One region of the Streptomyces sp. NPDC006516 genome, then DNA from elsewhere that is predicted to be linked to it. Evidence: riboswitches for the same ligand, from Rfam matches in the RefSeq annotation. Region 1 holds a riboswitch; each other region holds the start of a gene.

Region 1 (4,662 bases):
AGGAGCTGGCCCGCTTCGCCGAGGAGGGCCCCACGCCCGAGGAAATGGAACGGGCGCAGGCACAGTTGGAGCGCGAGTGGCTGGACCGGCTCGGCACGGTCGCGGGCCGTGCCGACGAACTGTGCCGTTACGCCGTCCTGTTCGGTGACCCGCAGCTCGCCCTGACCGCGGTGGGCCGGGTGCTCGACGTGACGGCAGACGAGGTCAAGGAGGCCGCCCGGGCGCACCTGCGTCCCGACAACCGCGCGGTCCTGGTCTACGAGCCGCTCGAGCCGGCCGACGAGACGGACGGCGCCGACGCGCACGAAGGGGCCGACAAGTGACCGACGCCGCCGTGACTGGAGTAGCGATGCAGTACCACCCGCAGCCCACCGCCGGCGAAGCCAGGCCGTGGGCCTTCCCCGCGCCCGAGCGCGGCGCCCTGCCCAACGGCCTGACCGTGCTGCGCTGCCACCGCCCCGGCCAGCAGGTCGTCGCCGTGGAGATCTTCCTCGACGCGCCCCTGGACGCCGAGCCCGAAGGCCTGGACGGCGTGGCCACGATCATGGCGCGGGCCCTGTCCGAGGGGACGGACAAGCGCTCCGCGGAAGAGTTCGCGGCCGAGCTGGAGCGCTGCGGCGCCACCCTGGACGCGCACGCCGACCACCCGGGGCTCCGCGTCTCCCTCGAGGTCCCGGTCTCCCGGCTGGCCAAGGCCCTCGGCCTGGTCGCCGAGGCACTTCGGGCGCCCGCCTTCGCGGAGAGCGAGATCGAGCGCCTGGTGGGCAACCGGCTCGACGAGATCCCGCACGAGCAGGCCAACCCGGCCCGCAGGGCCGCCAAGCAGCTCTCCAAGGAACTCTTCCCCGCGACGGCACGGATGTCGCGTCCGCGCCAGGGCACCGAGGAGACGGTCCGGGGGATCGACGCCGCGGCCGTGCGCGCCTTCTACGACGCCCATGTCCGTCCGTCCACCGCGACCGCGGTCGTCGTCGGCGACCTCACCGGGGTGGACCTCGACGCCCTGCTCGCCGACACCCTCGGTGACTGGTCGGGCAACACCGCCCAGGCCCGCCCGGTTCCCCCGATCACCGCGGACGACACCGGCCGCGTGGTCATCGTGGACCGTCCCGGAGCCGTGCAGACGCAGCTCCTGATCGGCCGTATCGGGGCGGACCGCCACGACAGTGTGTGGCCCGCGCAGGTCCTCGGCACGTACTGCCTCGGAGGCACGCTCACCTCGCGGCTGGACCGTGTGCTGCGTGAGGAGAAGGGCTACACCTACGGTGTCCGGGCCTTCGGGCAGGTGCTGCGCTCCACCGCCCCCGGTTCCTCCTCCGGAGCGACCGGTGCCGCGATGCTCGCGATCAGCGGCTCCGTGGACACCGAGTCCACCGGACCCGCGCTCGACGACCTGTGGAAGGTCCTGCGCACTCTCGCGGCCGAAGGGCTGACCGACGCCGAGCGCGAGACCGCCGTGCAGAACCTGGTGGGTGTGGCCCCGCTGAAGTACGAGACGGCCGCCTCGGTGGCCGGCACGCTCGCCGACCAGGTCGAGCAGCACCTGCCGGACGACTACCAGGCCCAGCTGTACGCGCGGCTGGCCGAGACCGGCACGGTCGAGGCGACCGCGGCCGTGGTCAACGCGTTCCCGGTGGACCGGCTGGTCACCGTGCTCGTGGGGGACGCGGCCCAGATCGCCGAGCCCGTCAGGGCACTGGGTATCGGTGAGGTGTCGGTCGTCAGCGGCTGACAGCGGAGAATGCCCTTCAGGGCATGACAGAACGGACCCCGGTGAGCACGTGCTCACCGGGGTCCGTTCGTCTGTCCCATTTGGTATTGAAGATCCGCATATGCCCTGTGGGATGTGCGACATAAGGCCCTTTACGTTTGGTTCCCCGAGGCGGCCCGACCTACCGTCAGCCCGGCTGTTCGTCAGACGTATGCCGCGCCCGCGGCGCCGGACAGTCATCGCCGAGTCCCCGTCAGGCGCGAGCCTGGGGAGCCGGGGACCCATGAAGTCCCTGGGGTGAATCGGGCAATTCCGCGCCTCGCACGAGACGCGGAGGGGCCCGTAGGAGACCTTCCTGCTCCGAACCCGTCAGCTAACCCGGTAGGCGAGAAGGAAGGAAAGGACCAGCCCTTACATGGCGTTCATCCGTGCCACCGGGAAGCACCGTGCCCCGAGCCGCCTGACGCGCAGGAGCGCTCAGGTCGCCGGCATCGCGGCCCTGGCCACCACCGGCGTCATCGGCGCCACGGCCTCCCCGGCCCTCGCCGCGGATTCCGAGTCCGTCACCACGGGCAGCACCGGTCTGACCCAGGCCGTCTCCCTCGACGTCACGCTCGCCGCCCAGATCGACGCCCAGGCGGAGGCGCAGCAGCACCAGGCCGAGGCCGCCGCCAAGGCGAAGGCCGAGGCGAAGGCGAAGGCCGAGGCCAAGGCGGAGGCGAAGCGCAAGGCCGAGGCCCGCGCCAAGGAGGTCCGCGAGGCCGAGGCCCGTGCGGCCCGCGCCGCCGAGCGTGCCCGGCTGAACGCCTTCCACCTCCCGGTCGCCGGCTCCCACGTGACCACCGGCTACAAGTCGGGTGGCGCGCTGTGGTCCTCCGGCAGCCACTCCGGAGTGGACTTCCAGGCGGCGTCCGGCTCCTCCGTGGTCGCGGTCGGCGCCGGTACGGTCGTCGAGGCGGGCTGGGGCGGCGCGTACGGCAACAACATCGTGCTCCGGATGAAGGACGGCACCTACACCCAGTACGGCCACCTCTCGTCGATCGGTGTCTCGGTCGGACAGAGCGTCACCTCGGGCCAGCAGATAGGCCTCTCCGGCTCGACCGGCAACTCCACGGGCCCGCACCTGCACTTCGAGGCCCGGACCACCCCCGACTACGGGTCCGACATGGACCCGGTCGCCTACCTCCGCGCCCATGGCGTGCAGGTCTGACAGGCCTCCGCACGACGACGCTCCGCACGAAGGCCCCGGCCCGTCGCCGGAGTTCAGCACGAAGGCCCCGGCTCACCCGCCGGGGCCTTCGCCGTGCCCTGGCGGAGGAGTCCGCGGAGCGTGCGCGGAAGTGCCCCGCGGCCAAAAGCAATCCACGGATTCCACCCTGCCATCGGAAATTCCCGCCGATTGCAATAGAGTCACAGAACAGGCGTCGATCGGCCGCGTTTCGCGGGGATTAAGGCGGAGGTTCGGACATGCGCATTCCCGCGCATTCGGTATGCACGGCGATCCGTGACGACATCGTCTCCGGTGTCTTCGAACGTGGCAGCCGCCTCACCGAAGAGGTGCTCGCGCGACGTTACGGCGTCTCGCGCGTCCCGGTGCGCGAGGCGCTGCGCACCCTGGAGTCCGAGGGGTTCGTCGTCACCCGCCGGCACGCCGGTGCCTGTGTCGCCGAGCCGACGGAGCAGGAGGCCGCGGACCTGCTGGAGATCCGCATGCTCCTGGAGCCCCTCGGGGCGGCCCGGGCGGCGCAGCGACGCACCGACGCCCACCTCAAGGTGCTCCGAGGCCTGGTCAGACTGGGGCAGGAGCGGGTGCGCCGCGGCGAGGGGGAGGATCTGCGCTCGCTGGGCGGCTGGTTCCACGAGACGCTGGCGCAGGCGTCGGGCAGCCCCGCCCTGATCGCGCTGCTCACCCAGCTCCGGCACAAGATCGCGTGGATGTACTCCGTCGAACAGCCCGCCCGCCCCGCGGACTCCTGGGCGGAGCACGGTGCCCTCGTCGACGCCGTGGCGCGCGGCGACGCCGAACGGGCCAGGGCCCTCGCCGCCCAGCACGCCGAGCGGGCCACCGCCGCGCACCGGCTGCGCCGTCCGCCCGGTGGCACGGCGGGCGGCGTGCGGGTGAGGACTTCGCAACACCCCGTAAACATCGCGGGAGCACGTCATTAACAATTGCGCCGTATACAAAGAAGGTAATTGTCGCGGGGCTTTATTTCTGCTGCCCTAATTCGGGCGCGAGGAGTGCCGCTGCCCGCTCGTGAAACAGAAAAGCCGCGACTCCCGGTGAGAGGGCGCCGCGGCTTATCCGCAGAAAAGATTCCGGACGGGCCGGACTCAGACGGTCTCCGGGAGCTCCTCCAGCCCCTCGGCGACCAGCTTCGCCAGACGGTCCAGAGCGACCTCGGCGTTGTCCGCCTCGGAGGAGAGCACGATCTCCTCGCCGCCCTGGGCGCCCAGGCCGAGCACCGCGAGCATGGAAGCGGCGTTCACGGGGTTGCCGTCCGCCTTGGCGATCGTCACCGGGACGCCGGAGGCCGTGGCGGCACGGACGAAGATGGAAGCGGGGCGGGCGTGCAGGCCCTCGGCCCAACCGACGTTGACGCGGCGCTCAGCCATGGTTCTGCCCTTCACGTATCAATGGTTGTCTAGACCAGTGTCTCATGCGGTGTGCACTGCCTGCTCTGGGCTCGCCGCCGGCCCGCGCACCGCCCGCCGGCACCCTCAGCGTGCCCCCGCCGCAATGCCGACGCGACCGGTGCGACGAGCCGTAGGCTTTGCCCATGGAGCCCTCGCCCTCACCGGAGCAGAGTCCGCACCACGCGTACCCCGACCACTGGGAGGCGGACGTGGTGCTCCGTGACGGTGGCACCGCGCGCATCAGGCCCATCACCACGGACGACGCCGAGCGTCTCGTCAGCTTCTACGAGCAGGTGTCCGACGAGTCGAAGTACTAC
Region 2 (4,662 bases), on a different contig from region 1:
ACCGGGACCCCGAGCGCTTCCAGGATCCGGACACGCTGGATCTCGCGCGGAGTGACAATCAGCACCTCGGATACGGACACGGCATCCACTACTGCCTGGGGGCGCCGCTGGCCCGGCTGGAGGGTCAGGTGGCTCTCGCGACCCTGCTCCGCCGCCTCCCCGACCTGCGGCTCGCTGCGGAACCTGCCGATTTGCGGTGGCGCGGCGGGCTCATCATGCGTGGACTGCGCACGCTTCCGGTCGAGTTCCGGCCGGGGCGCTCCGGCGAGGAAAGTGACAGCCTGTCAACTCTGTGACTTTCACGTGATCTCCGCTGCATCGACTTGTGACACACGTTCGAGTAGGGCTAGGTTCACCGTTCGACTCACCCGTCACATGTCAGTCACACGGAAGGCAATCCCATGGGCTCCGCGACCGGCAGACACCGTCGCCCTCGTCAGGCACCCGCCATCGTCGTCGCCGCAGGCGTCACCGGATCGGCCATCGCCATCCCGCTGCTGGGCGCGGGCGGCGCGCAAGCCGCCGAGGCGACGACCTGGGACCGGGTCGCGGAATGCGAGAGCGGCGGCATGTGGAGCGCCGACCTCGGCAACGGCTACTACGGCGGACTGCAGTTCTCGCAGGACACCTGGTCGGCCTACGGCGGTACCGCCTACGCGCCCCGGGCCGACCTCGCGAGCCGCTCGCAGCAGATAGCGGTCGCGGAGAAGGTGCTCGACGACAAGGGCCCGCAGGCGTGGCCCAGCTGCGCCGTGATCTCCGGGCTCGCCCTGGACGGGACGCTGCCGGGCATCGACCCGGGCGGCGAGCCGTCCGACGGGTCCACGGAGAGCCCGTCCCCGTCCGGGACCCCCTCGTCCAGGGCCTCGGCCCCGGCGGAGGCGACGGAGGGCACCGGCGGGAAGACCGAGGACACCTCCGACAGCAGGACGGACAAGGCCGGCAGGGCCGACTCCTCGGCGAGCGCCGACGCCTCGCCGTCCGCCACCCCGTCCCCCGAGGCCTCGGAGACCGGCGCCTCGAAGGAGGACGCGGCGAACGGCGGCAAGCACCGCGGCACGCCCGCGCCCGAGTCGAGCGCGGAGCCGGGCCTGGAGGACGGGCGCGAGTCCGGCCGGCACGCCTCCCGGGGCGACTCGGACGCGCGCCAGGACGCGGACGGCTCGTACACCGTCCGTACGGGCGACAACCTCTGGGCGATCGCGGACTCGCAGGAGCTCCCGGGCGGCTGGCCCGCGCTCTACGAGGCCAACAAGGACGAGCTGGGCTCCGACCCGGACCTGATCCTGCCCGGCCAGAGCCTGGACCTCGGCCTCACGGCCCAGACGCAGGACACCCAGGACACGCAGGATGCGAAGGATGGTCAGGACGCCCAGGCGAAGGCCTCGGCGGGCAACTGATCCAAAGCGGGAAAACACCCCGAAACCAGGGGTAGTTCAGAGGCCTATGTCCACTTATGCGTAAGTGAGACATGGGTCTCTTTGCTGTGATCGGGGTGCCCCGTCCGTCCGGTCCGTCCATATTGGCTCCGACCTGCGCAAACGATCCGCGACCCCGCGCCGGTACGTGCTGATTAACCGTTATGTCCATCTTTGAATGTAGGGGTTGGGTGTGTTTACGGTCGGAGCCGCTCGCACCGCGGGCACCTTCGACCGTCACGCCGAATCCTGCCGTCGGCCGAAGGGGACCGACGCGTAAAGCGCCGTAGGCAGGAGCGGGGGACCCAGGTAGGCGCCGGACCCGGCCGTCGGAAGACGGGTACGGGTACGGCTCGGGGTGAAGTCGTCCGCGAGTGCGGGCGACCGGGCAACTCACAGGCCCGAACCCGACAGCTCACCTCGTAGGCGTCGGTGAGGAGAACCATGCTGCTTTCCAGCAAGGGCAAGCACCGTCGCCCGTCCAAGGCCGTCCGTGTCGCCACCCTGGCCGGTGTCGCCGGTGCTGCCGTCGCCGTGCCGCTGATGGGCGCCACCAACGCCTCGGCCGCCTCCGTCCAGACCTGGGAAGCCGTCGCCCAGTGTGAGTCCGGTGGCAACTGGTCCATCAACACCGGCAACGGCTACTACGGCGGTCTCCAGTTCTCGCAGTCCAGCTGGGCCGCCGCCGGCGGTACGCAGTACGCCTCCCGTGCCGACCTGGCCACCAAGAACCAGCAGATAGCCGTGGCCGAGAAGCTCCTCGACCTCCAGGGCCCGGGTGCCTGGGCCTGCGCCGGTGCCGGCGGCCTGACGAACGACGGTGTGGACCCGGGTGTCGACACCGGCTCGGGCTCGGCCGAGAAGGCCCAGCCCGAGCGCACGGCCGAGCAGCCCGCCTCGCGCAGCGAGACGCGCACGGAGCCGAAGGCCGAGAAGACCGTCACGACCCCGACCGGCAAGAAGGTCGAGAAGGGTGACGGCGAGTACAAGGTGAAGGCCGGAGACACCCTCGGCAAGATCGCCGACGCGAAGAAGGTCAAGGGCGGCTGGGAGAAGCTGTTCGAGCTGAACGACGACATCGTCGACGACGCCGACCTGATCTTCCCGGGTCAGCAGCTCCACCTGAAGTAGTCGGTCCACCTGAAGAACTCAGGTCCCACCTGAAGTGGATCCAGGTTCCGCGCCCTGAAGCGGGACAGGCTCCACCGAAGCGGTACGGGCTCCACCGAGGCAGTGCAGGTCCCATCTGGAGCGGTCCGGGGTTCTTCCTCCTGCCCCGGAGTCCCGGCCCGGCGCGCCCACCCCCCTGCGCGCCGGGCCGGGGTCGTGTCCGGTGCTCCGCGGGCGGCGCGGAGCCGTGTACGGAGACCCCGCGGGACACGCTTTCGTTCAACTGTTGTAGTTACTTGCCAGTAAAATTCTGGAGCTTTGCCCGTAATGCAGGCCCTTGGGTCCTTTTTCGTCCCAGGGGACGGGCGGACGGCCGACGGATCAGGCGGAGCCGGTTAGGCTCGTGCCGCAAGGCCACAGTGACCCTGCACAACCAGTGTCAGATCCCAGAAGGAGATGCCTCGTGCCGTCCATCGACGTCGTCGTAGCCAGGGAAATCCTCGACTCCCGGGGCAACCCCACGGTCGAGGTCGAGGTTGGCCTCGACGACGGCAGCACGGGACGTGCTGCTGTTCCGTCCGGCGCCTCCACCGGTGCGTTCGAGGCCATCGAGCTTCGCGACGGTGACCCCAACCGCTACCAGGGCAAGGGCGTCGAAAAGGCCGTCCTCGCCGTGATCGAGCAGATCGGCCCGGAGCTCGTCGGTTACGACGCCACCGAGCAGCGCCTCATCGACCAGGCGATGTTCGACCTGGACGCGACCGAGAACAAGGGCTCCCTCGGCGCCAACGCCATCCTCGGTGTCTCGCTCGCCGTGGCGCACGCCGCGTCCGAGGCGTCCGACCTCCCGCTCTTCCGCTACCTCGGCGGCCCGAACGCGCACCTGCTGCCCGTTCCGATGATGAACATCCTGAACGGCGGCTCGCACGCCGACTCCAACGTGGACATCCAGGAGTTCATGATCGCGCCGATCGGCGCCGAGTCCTTCTCCGAGGCCCTGCGCTGGGGTGCGGAGATCTACCACACGCTCAAGAAGGTCCTGAAGACCAAGGGCCTGTCCACCGGTCTCGGCGACGAGGGCGGCTTCGCCCCGAACCTCGAGTCCAACCGTGCCGCCCTCGACCTCATCCTCGAGGCCATCAAGGAGGCCGGTTACGTCCCCGGCCGCGACATCGCGCTCGCGCTCGACGTCGCCGCGTCCGAGTTCTACAAGGACGGCGTCTACGAGTTCGAGGGCAAGTCCCGTTCGGCCGCCGAGATGACCGAGTACTACGAGGAGCTCGTCTCCGCGTACCCGCTGGTCTCCATCGAGGACCCGCTGTACGAGGACGACTGGGCCGGCTGGAAGGTCATCACCGACAAGCTCGGCTCCAAGGTGCAGATCGTCGGTGACGACCTGTTCGTCACCAACCCCGAGCGCCTCGCTCGTGGCATCGAGGAGGGCTCCGCCAACGCCCTGCTCGTCAAGGTCAACCAGATCGGTTCGCTGACCGAGACCCTGGACGCCGTCGAGCTGGCCCAGCGCAACGGCTTCAAGTGCATGATGTCCCACCGCTCCGGTGAGACCGAGGACGTCACCATCGCCGACCTCGCCGTCGCCGTGAACTGTGGCCAGATCAAGACCGGCGCCCCGGCCCGCTCGGACCGCGTCGCCAAGTACAACCAGCTGCTGCGCATCGAGGAGATCCTCGACGACGCCGCGGTCTACGCGGGCCGTTCGGCGTTCCCGCGGTTCCGCTTCGAGGGCTGACGGCCCGAGTCCGGGGCACCAGCCTCCGTCCGTCCCCGCATCCGGTCCCGTACCGTGTGCGGGGACGGACGTGCGTAACGGGGAGGCGTGAGACATGGCCGGGAAGGACCGCGACCGGTTCTCCACCGCGACCAGGCTGCGGCTGCTCGGTGAGCAGACCGCGGCCCGCGTCTACCGGTCCCAGAACCGCCGTCAGGCACGACGGTCCCGGCTCACCGGCCGGGCCGCGTTCCTCGCGCTGATCGTCTGCTCCCTGGTGGTCGCCCTCGCGTATCCGATGCGGCAGTACATCTCCCAGCGCGACGAGATCGCCGAACAGGAGAGGCTCTCGCGGGAGGCGCGTTCGCGGACCGAGGAGCTGCGTGACGAGAAGGCGCGGCTCAA
Region 3 (4,662 bases), on a different contig from region 1:
CAGTTGTTCATCCCTGTGCTGCGGCTGCTGCGCCGCCAGCTGGGGCCGGGCTGTGCGGGACGGTCGGACATCGCGCCCCCTCGGGCAGTCTGAAGGTTCCGCCTGACCGCTGCGGCCTGCTGCGGCGATGAGGTCCAGCGAACGCCAGTTGTTTTCGTGCCCGTCTCGATCCGGCTCACTTTCGACTGGTGCCAGCCCAGCCTGTCCGCGGCCTCCCGGCTGGTGAGCCCGGCGGCATGGCGCAGGCCGCGCAGTTCCTCCCCGAGTCTGCGTCGGCGTACCAGCGGGCCGTGGCGCATGTCGGCTCCTCTCCTCCCGCGGAGAGCCTCTGCGGCGGCGGCTCGGAAAGTGGCCAGTGTGACGCTTGTGTACGGCTACGGGGGAGAGTTCACCGGATTGGGCGGCAGATATATGCACATCTTGGTGGATCGCCGTCACCGAGGGCCGTATCGGTGGCACTCTGGCGCGAAGCACAATCCAGGCCGATCGCGGGTCGGTCAGGCGGGAAAGGGACGGCGTCGCCATGGCAGACCAGCAAGAAGCAACTGTCACCCTGCCGAGCGACCCGGTCTCGGTGTCCCGGGCCCGCAGACACGTGGCGCGCGTACTCGCCGAGTGGGGTCTCGCGGACGGGAGCGAGACCGCCGACGCCATCCAGCTGATCGTCTCGGAGCTCGCGACGAACGCGGTCCAGCACACCTTCGGCCAGTCACCCACCTTCACCGTGGACCTGCGCCTGGATCGTGACGTCGAGTTGTATCTGGGGGTCACGGACAGCCACCCCCGCTGGCCCCAGCGCCTGCCCGCGGCTGTACGGCAGGACAACGGCCGCGGCATGGTGATCGTCCGGGCGCTCGCCAAGGAACGCGGTGGCCGGCTCAGCGTCAGCCCGACTCCGGACGGGGGCAAGACCGTGGCGATCGAGCTTCCCTGGGCCGTTCCCACGCAGGCCTGAGATTCCACGGGTGGGCCGCCGCACCGGGACGAGGCGACGATTGCCCCGCCGGGCCGCCCGCCCGACAGCTACGACGTGGTGGTACGGCCGAATCCGCTGCGCAGCAGCGCCGTCAGTGTCTCCGAGGCCGCCGTGTTCCGGGTCCCCCGGTGCGCCACCGAGATCGTCCGCCGGAACGTCGCCGGCTCCAGGCGCCGTACGGCGAGTGGTGCCGGGGACATCGCCGCGACCATCTCCGGCACGACTGCCACGCCGAGGCCCGCACTGACCAGCGCGCACACCAGGGCGTAGCCGGGCGACTCGCACACCACGGCGGGCGTCGCCCCCGCCTCGGCGAGCGCACGCTCCACCCCGCGCCTGGGCGGGTGCTCCGGCGCGCTGCTGATCAGTGGCCGGCCGGCCAGTTCGGACACGGGCAGCGGACCGCTTCCCTCGGAGAGCATCTGGCCGACGGCGGTGACGAGCACCAGCTCCTCGACGAGCAACGGCTCCGAGAACACGCCCGCAGGCAGTGGATCAGGGGCCGCCGGCTCGTACGCGTGGGTCAACGCCAGGTCCACGTCCCCCGCCGCCACCGCGGCGACCCCGGCCGGCGGCTCGTAGTCCGTGACGGCCAGCTCGACGTCGGGGTGGGCACGGCGGAACGCGGTGAGCACCGGGGGCAGCAGGTGGATCCCGGCGGTGACGAAGGTCCCTACGCGCAGCCGGCCGCCCGAAAGCCCGGCGAGCCGGGCGAGCTCGTGCCGCGCCTGGTCCATCTCGTCCAGGACGCGCCTGGCACGCCCCGCCAGGAGCTCGCCGGCCGCCGTCAGCCGTGCTCCACGATGGTGTCTCACGAGCAGGGCGGCCCCGGCCTCCCGCTCCAGCTTGGCCAGCTGCTGCGAGAGTGCGGGCGCGGTGTAGCCCAGCCGAGCCGCTGCCCGTGTGATCGAGCCGGCCTCGGCCACCGCCACCAGCGCGGCCAGCCGTGTGGGGTCGTACATTAAGCGTTCCTTTTGGCGGACCCAGAAGATTGCAAGTACACGCTAAAGGCTCCGGGCGTTCAAGGTGGACCCATGGACGCACAACTGCTCGCTTTCGTCGCCGTGGCCGCGGGTATGGTCGCGCTGCCCGGCGCGGACTTCACCGTCGTCGTACGCAACGCACTCGCCTCCCGGCGGTCCGGTCTCGCCTCCGCGGTGGGGGTCGCCGGAGGGTTGCTGGTACACACCGCGCTGGCCGTCGCAGGGCTCGCCGCCGTGCTCGTGACCATGCCGGTCCTGTTTCGTACCGTTCAGCTGCTCGGCGGCGCCTATGTGCTCTGGCTCGGACTCAGCGGCCTGTACGCGCTGCGGCGAAACGCGGTCCGGGAAGGAGAGGCCGGGGAGGGACAGGGAGGCGGGGCACCGACGACGTGGGCCCGCTCCCTGCGCCAGGGCTTTCTGACGAACGCCCTCAACCCGAAGGCGCCCGTCCTCTTCCTCAGCCTGCTGCCCCAGTTCGTTCCCGACGGCTCGCCGCCGCTGCCCAGGACCTTGCTGCTGGCCTCGGTGGTCGTGCTGCTCGCGCTCATCTGGTTCCCGGCCGTGGCGCTGCTGGTGGACCGGCTGGGCCGGTGGCTGCGCCGGCCGCGTACCGCCCGTGCGATCGAGGGCGGCAGCGGCACGGCGCTCACCGCGCTGGGACTCGTCCTGGTGACAGGGCCCCTGCTGCGCTGAACCGGAGGGGGAGAGCTGTCAGCGGACCCTCCCGTACCAGACGCTGTTCGACCAGATCCGCTCCAGCCGGACCACGGCCCCGGTCTTCGGTGAGTGCCACATCTTTCCGTTGCCGGCGTAGATACCGACGTGGTAAACGCTGCGGCCCGCGTGAAAAAAGACCAGGTCGCCGCGTTTCCGCTGCGACCTGGAGATATGGCGGGTCTTGTTGTACTGCTGCTGGGCCGTGCGGGGGAGTTTCTTGCCCACTTTCTTGAACGCGTAGAGCGTGAGGCCGGAACAGTCGAACCTGTGGGGGCCGGTGGCCCCCCATCTGTACGGTGCACCCTTCTTGGAGGCCGCGATGTCCAGCGCCCTCGTCGAATGGCCCGCGGCCTCGGCCTCGTTCACGAGACCGGGGGTCAGCATGGTGGTGCCGACGGCGAATGTGAGAACCGAGGCCGTACCGACCCGGGCGATGAGAGACGGGACATGAACCTGCGCAGGCATGCGCAACCCTTCGTCAGCCGCCTGTGAAGGGTGACCTGTCGGGTTCGGGCTGGCGAAGTTGCCCGGCCGCGCGAAGCGGCTTCACCCCGAGGGCTGTCCGGATGTCCGGTCGGCCCGTTGTGCTCGGGTCCTCCACTCCTGCCGATCCACTCCTGTCGACCAGGCATCCGGACGGCGGCAGGACTCGGCGTCCGCCCGGACCGCCCCGCCGCGGTGGCGGGGGCTTGTCGTCCCAGGGATCTTTACGCACGAACCGTCCCTTTTCCTCGTCGAAGTTCCGATATGTGAGAGTCGTCACCACTGATCCGTTCGGGTGGACGGGGTGCGCCCGAAGGCCCGGCGCTGCCGCCCGACCAGCCGCGTACCAGCGACGGAACGACGAATTCCGCTCAGCGTCCGCATCTGTTGCGCAAGTTGAGCCGTCCCTCGGGCGGGGGAGCCCCTGAGCCGAACGAGCGAGGAAAACTCATCACGTGGCCGGGCGTGTCGTGTGAGGGCGCCGAAAGCCCGGCCGGACGCCGGAGTCGGGCGTCGTCCGCGGTCAACTCGACGCGGCCGGAGGCAGCGCGACGCGTCCGGCACGCCGCTCCCCGTCCAGCAGTCGCAGCGCCCGGGCCAGCGTGGCCGCGTGGATCTGTGACTCGCCCCGCTCGTGCATCAGCGTGAGTGCGTCACGGAGGGCGGTGGCGCGGGAGGCGAGCGCCTGAGCGGCGCGAAGCGCTCCGTAGGTGTCGCTGCCGCGCGCCGGGTTGATGCGGCCGAGCTGGTCGAGGGCCTCCAGGTAGCAGTCGATGAACTCGGCCTCGGCGCGGGTCAGTGCGGGGAGCGGCGGGAACTGGGGCGAAAGCATCGGGCGTTCACCTCGCGAGATGCGGCGGCAGGGGTGGCATGCGGTTCTCCACGACGTGGTCCACCAGCCCGAACGCCAGGGCGGCGGGCGCGTCGAGAACGGTGTCCCGGTCGATGTCGGCGCTGATCTCCCGTACGGACCGCCCCGTGTGACGCGCCAGCATGGCCGTGAGCAGTTCGCGCTCGCGCAGCAACTCGGAGGCCGCGATCTCGAGATCGGAGGGCTGTCCCCTCAACGGCTCGTCCAGGGCGGGTTGCTGGATGACTACCCGGGAGCCGGGCAGGGCATGTCGGCGTCCGGGCGCACCGGCTGCGAGGAGTACGGCGGCACTCGACCCCGCCTGTCCGAGACAGAAGGTCTCCACCTCGCACGCCAGGTAGCGCATGGTGTCGTAGATCGCCGTCATGGCGTTGAAGGAGCCACCGGGCGAGTTGACGTAGAGGGACAGCGGACGGTCCGGATCCGCGTGCTCCAGGTACATGAACTGCGCGATCAGATCGGTCGCCGCGGTGTCGTCGACGGGAGTGCCGAGAAAGACGATGCGCTCGGACAGGAGCTTCGCGTAGGGATCCATCGTCCGGGGCCCGTAGGCGGTGCGCTCGGTGAACTCGGGCAGGACATGGCGGGCGGCGGGACGGAACATGGCGGGCCCTCTCCTCTGATTTCCCACA

What was found. A riboswitch is a leader RNA that binds a small molecule or an ion and turns the genes downstream of it on or off. The one in region 1 is predicted to bind cyclic di-AMP.
Region 2: it holds a riboswitch for cyclic di-AMP, as region 1 does, so the genes downstream of both, ABZY45_RS22670 (transglycosylase family protein) here and ABZY45_RS24840 (M23 family metallopeptidase) in region 1, are expected to answer to the same signal.
Region 3: it holds a riboswitch for cyclic di-AMP, as region 1 does, so the genes downstream of both, ABZY45_RS27545 (C40 family peptidase) here and ABZY45_RS24840 (M23 family metallopeptidase) in region 1, are expected to answer to the same signal.

Annotation. Positions count from the first base shown of each region.
Region 1 is NZ_JBEXPD010000010.1:105,969-110,630, forward strand. It holds gene ABZY45_RS24830 (pitrilysin family protein) at 1-323, shown strand, start outside; gene ABZY45_RS24835 (pitrilysin family protein) at 350-1,732, shown strand; cyclic di-AMP (ydaO/yuaA leader) riboswitch at 1,942-2,114, shown strand; gene ABZY45_RS24840 (M23 family metallopeptidase) at 2,127-2,921, shown strand; gene ABZY45_RS24845 (GntR family transcriptional regulator) at 3,179-3,877, shown strand; gene ABZY45_RS24850 (HPr family phosphocarrier protein) at 4,043-4,324, opposite strand; gene ABZY45_RS24855 (GNAT family N-acetyltransferase) at 4,489-4,662, shown strand, end outside.
Region 2 is NZ_JBEXPD010000008.1:234,728-239,389, forward strand. It holds gene ABZY45_RS22660 (cytochrome P450) at 1-296, shown strand, start outside; gene ABZY45_RS22665 (transglycosylase family protein) at 402-1,400, shown strand; cyclic di-AMP (ydaO/yuaA leader) riboswitch at 1,691-1,862, shown strand; gene ABZY45_RS22670 (transglycosylase family protein) at 1,863-2,549, shown strand; gene eno (phosphopyruvate hydratase) at 2,992-4,278, shown strand; gene ABZY45_RS22680 (septum formation initiator family protein) at 4,373-4,662, shown strand, end outside.
Region 3 is NZ_JBEXPD010000012.1:151,709-156,370, reverse strand. It holds gene ABZY45_RS27570 (DUF397 domain-containing protein) at 1-179, opposite strand, end outside; partial or broken gene ABZY45_RS27565 (helix-turn-helix transcriptional regulator) at 159-299, opposite strand; gene ABZY45_RS27560 (ATP-binding protein) at 524-955, shown strand; gene ABZY45_RS27555 (LysR family transcriptional regulator) at 1,024-1,938, opposite strand; gene ABZY45_RS27550 (LysE family translocator) at 2,011-2,652, shown strand; gene ABZY45_RS27545 (C40 family peptidase) at 2,671-3,141, opposite strand; cyclic di-AMP (ydaO/yuaA leader) riboswitch at 3,145-3,341, opposite strand; gene ABZY45_RS27540 (hypothetical protein) at 3,683-3,991, opposite strand; gene ABZY45_RS27535 (ATP-dependent Clp protease proteolytic subunit) at 3,999-4,634, opposite strand.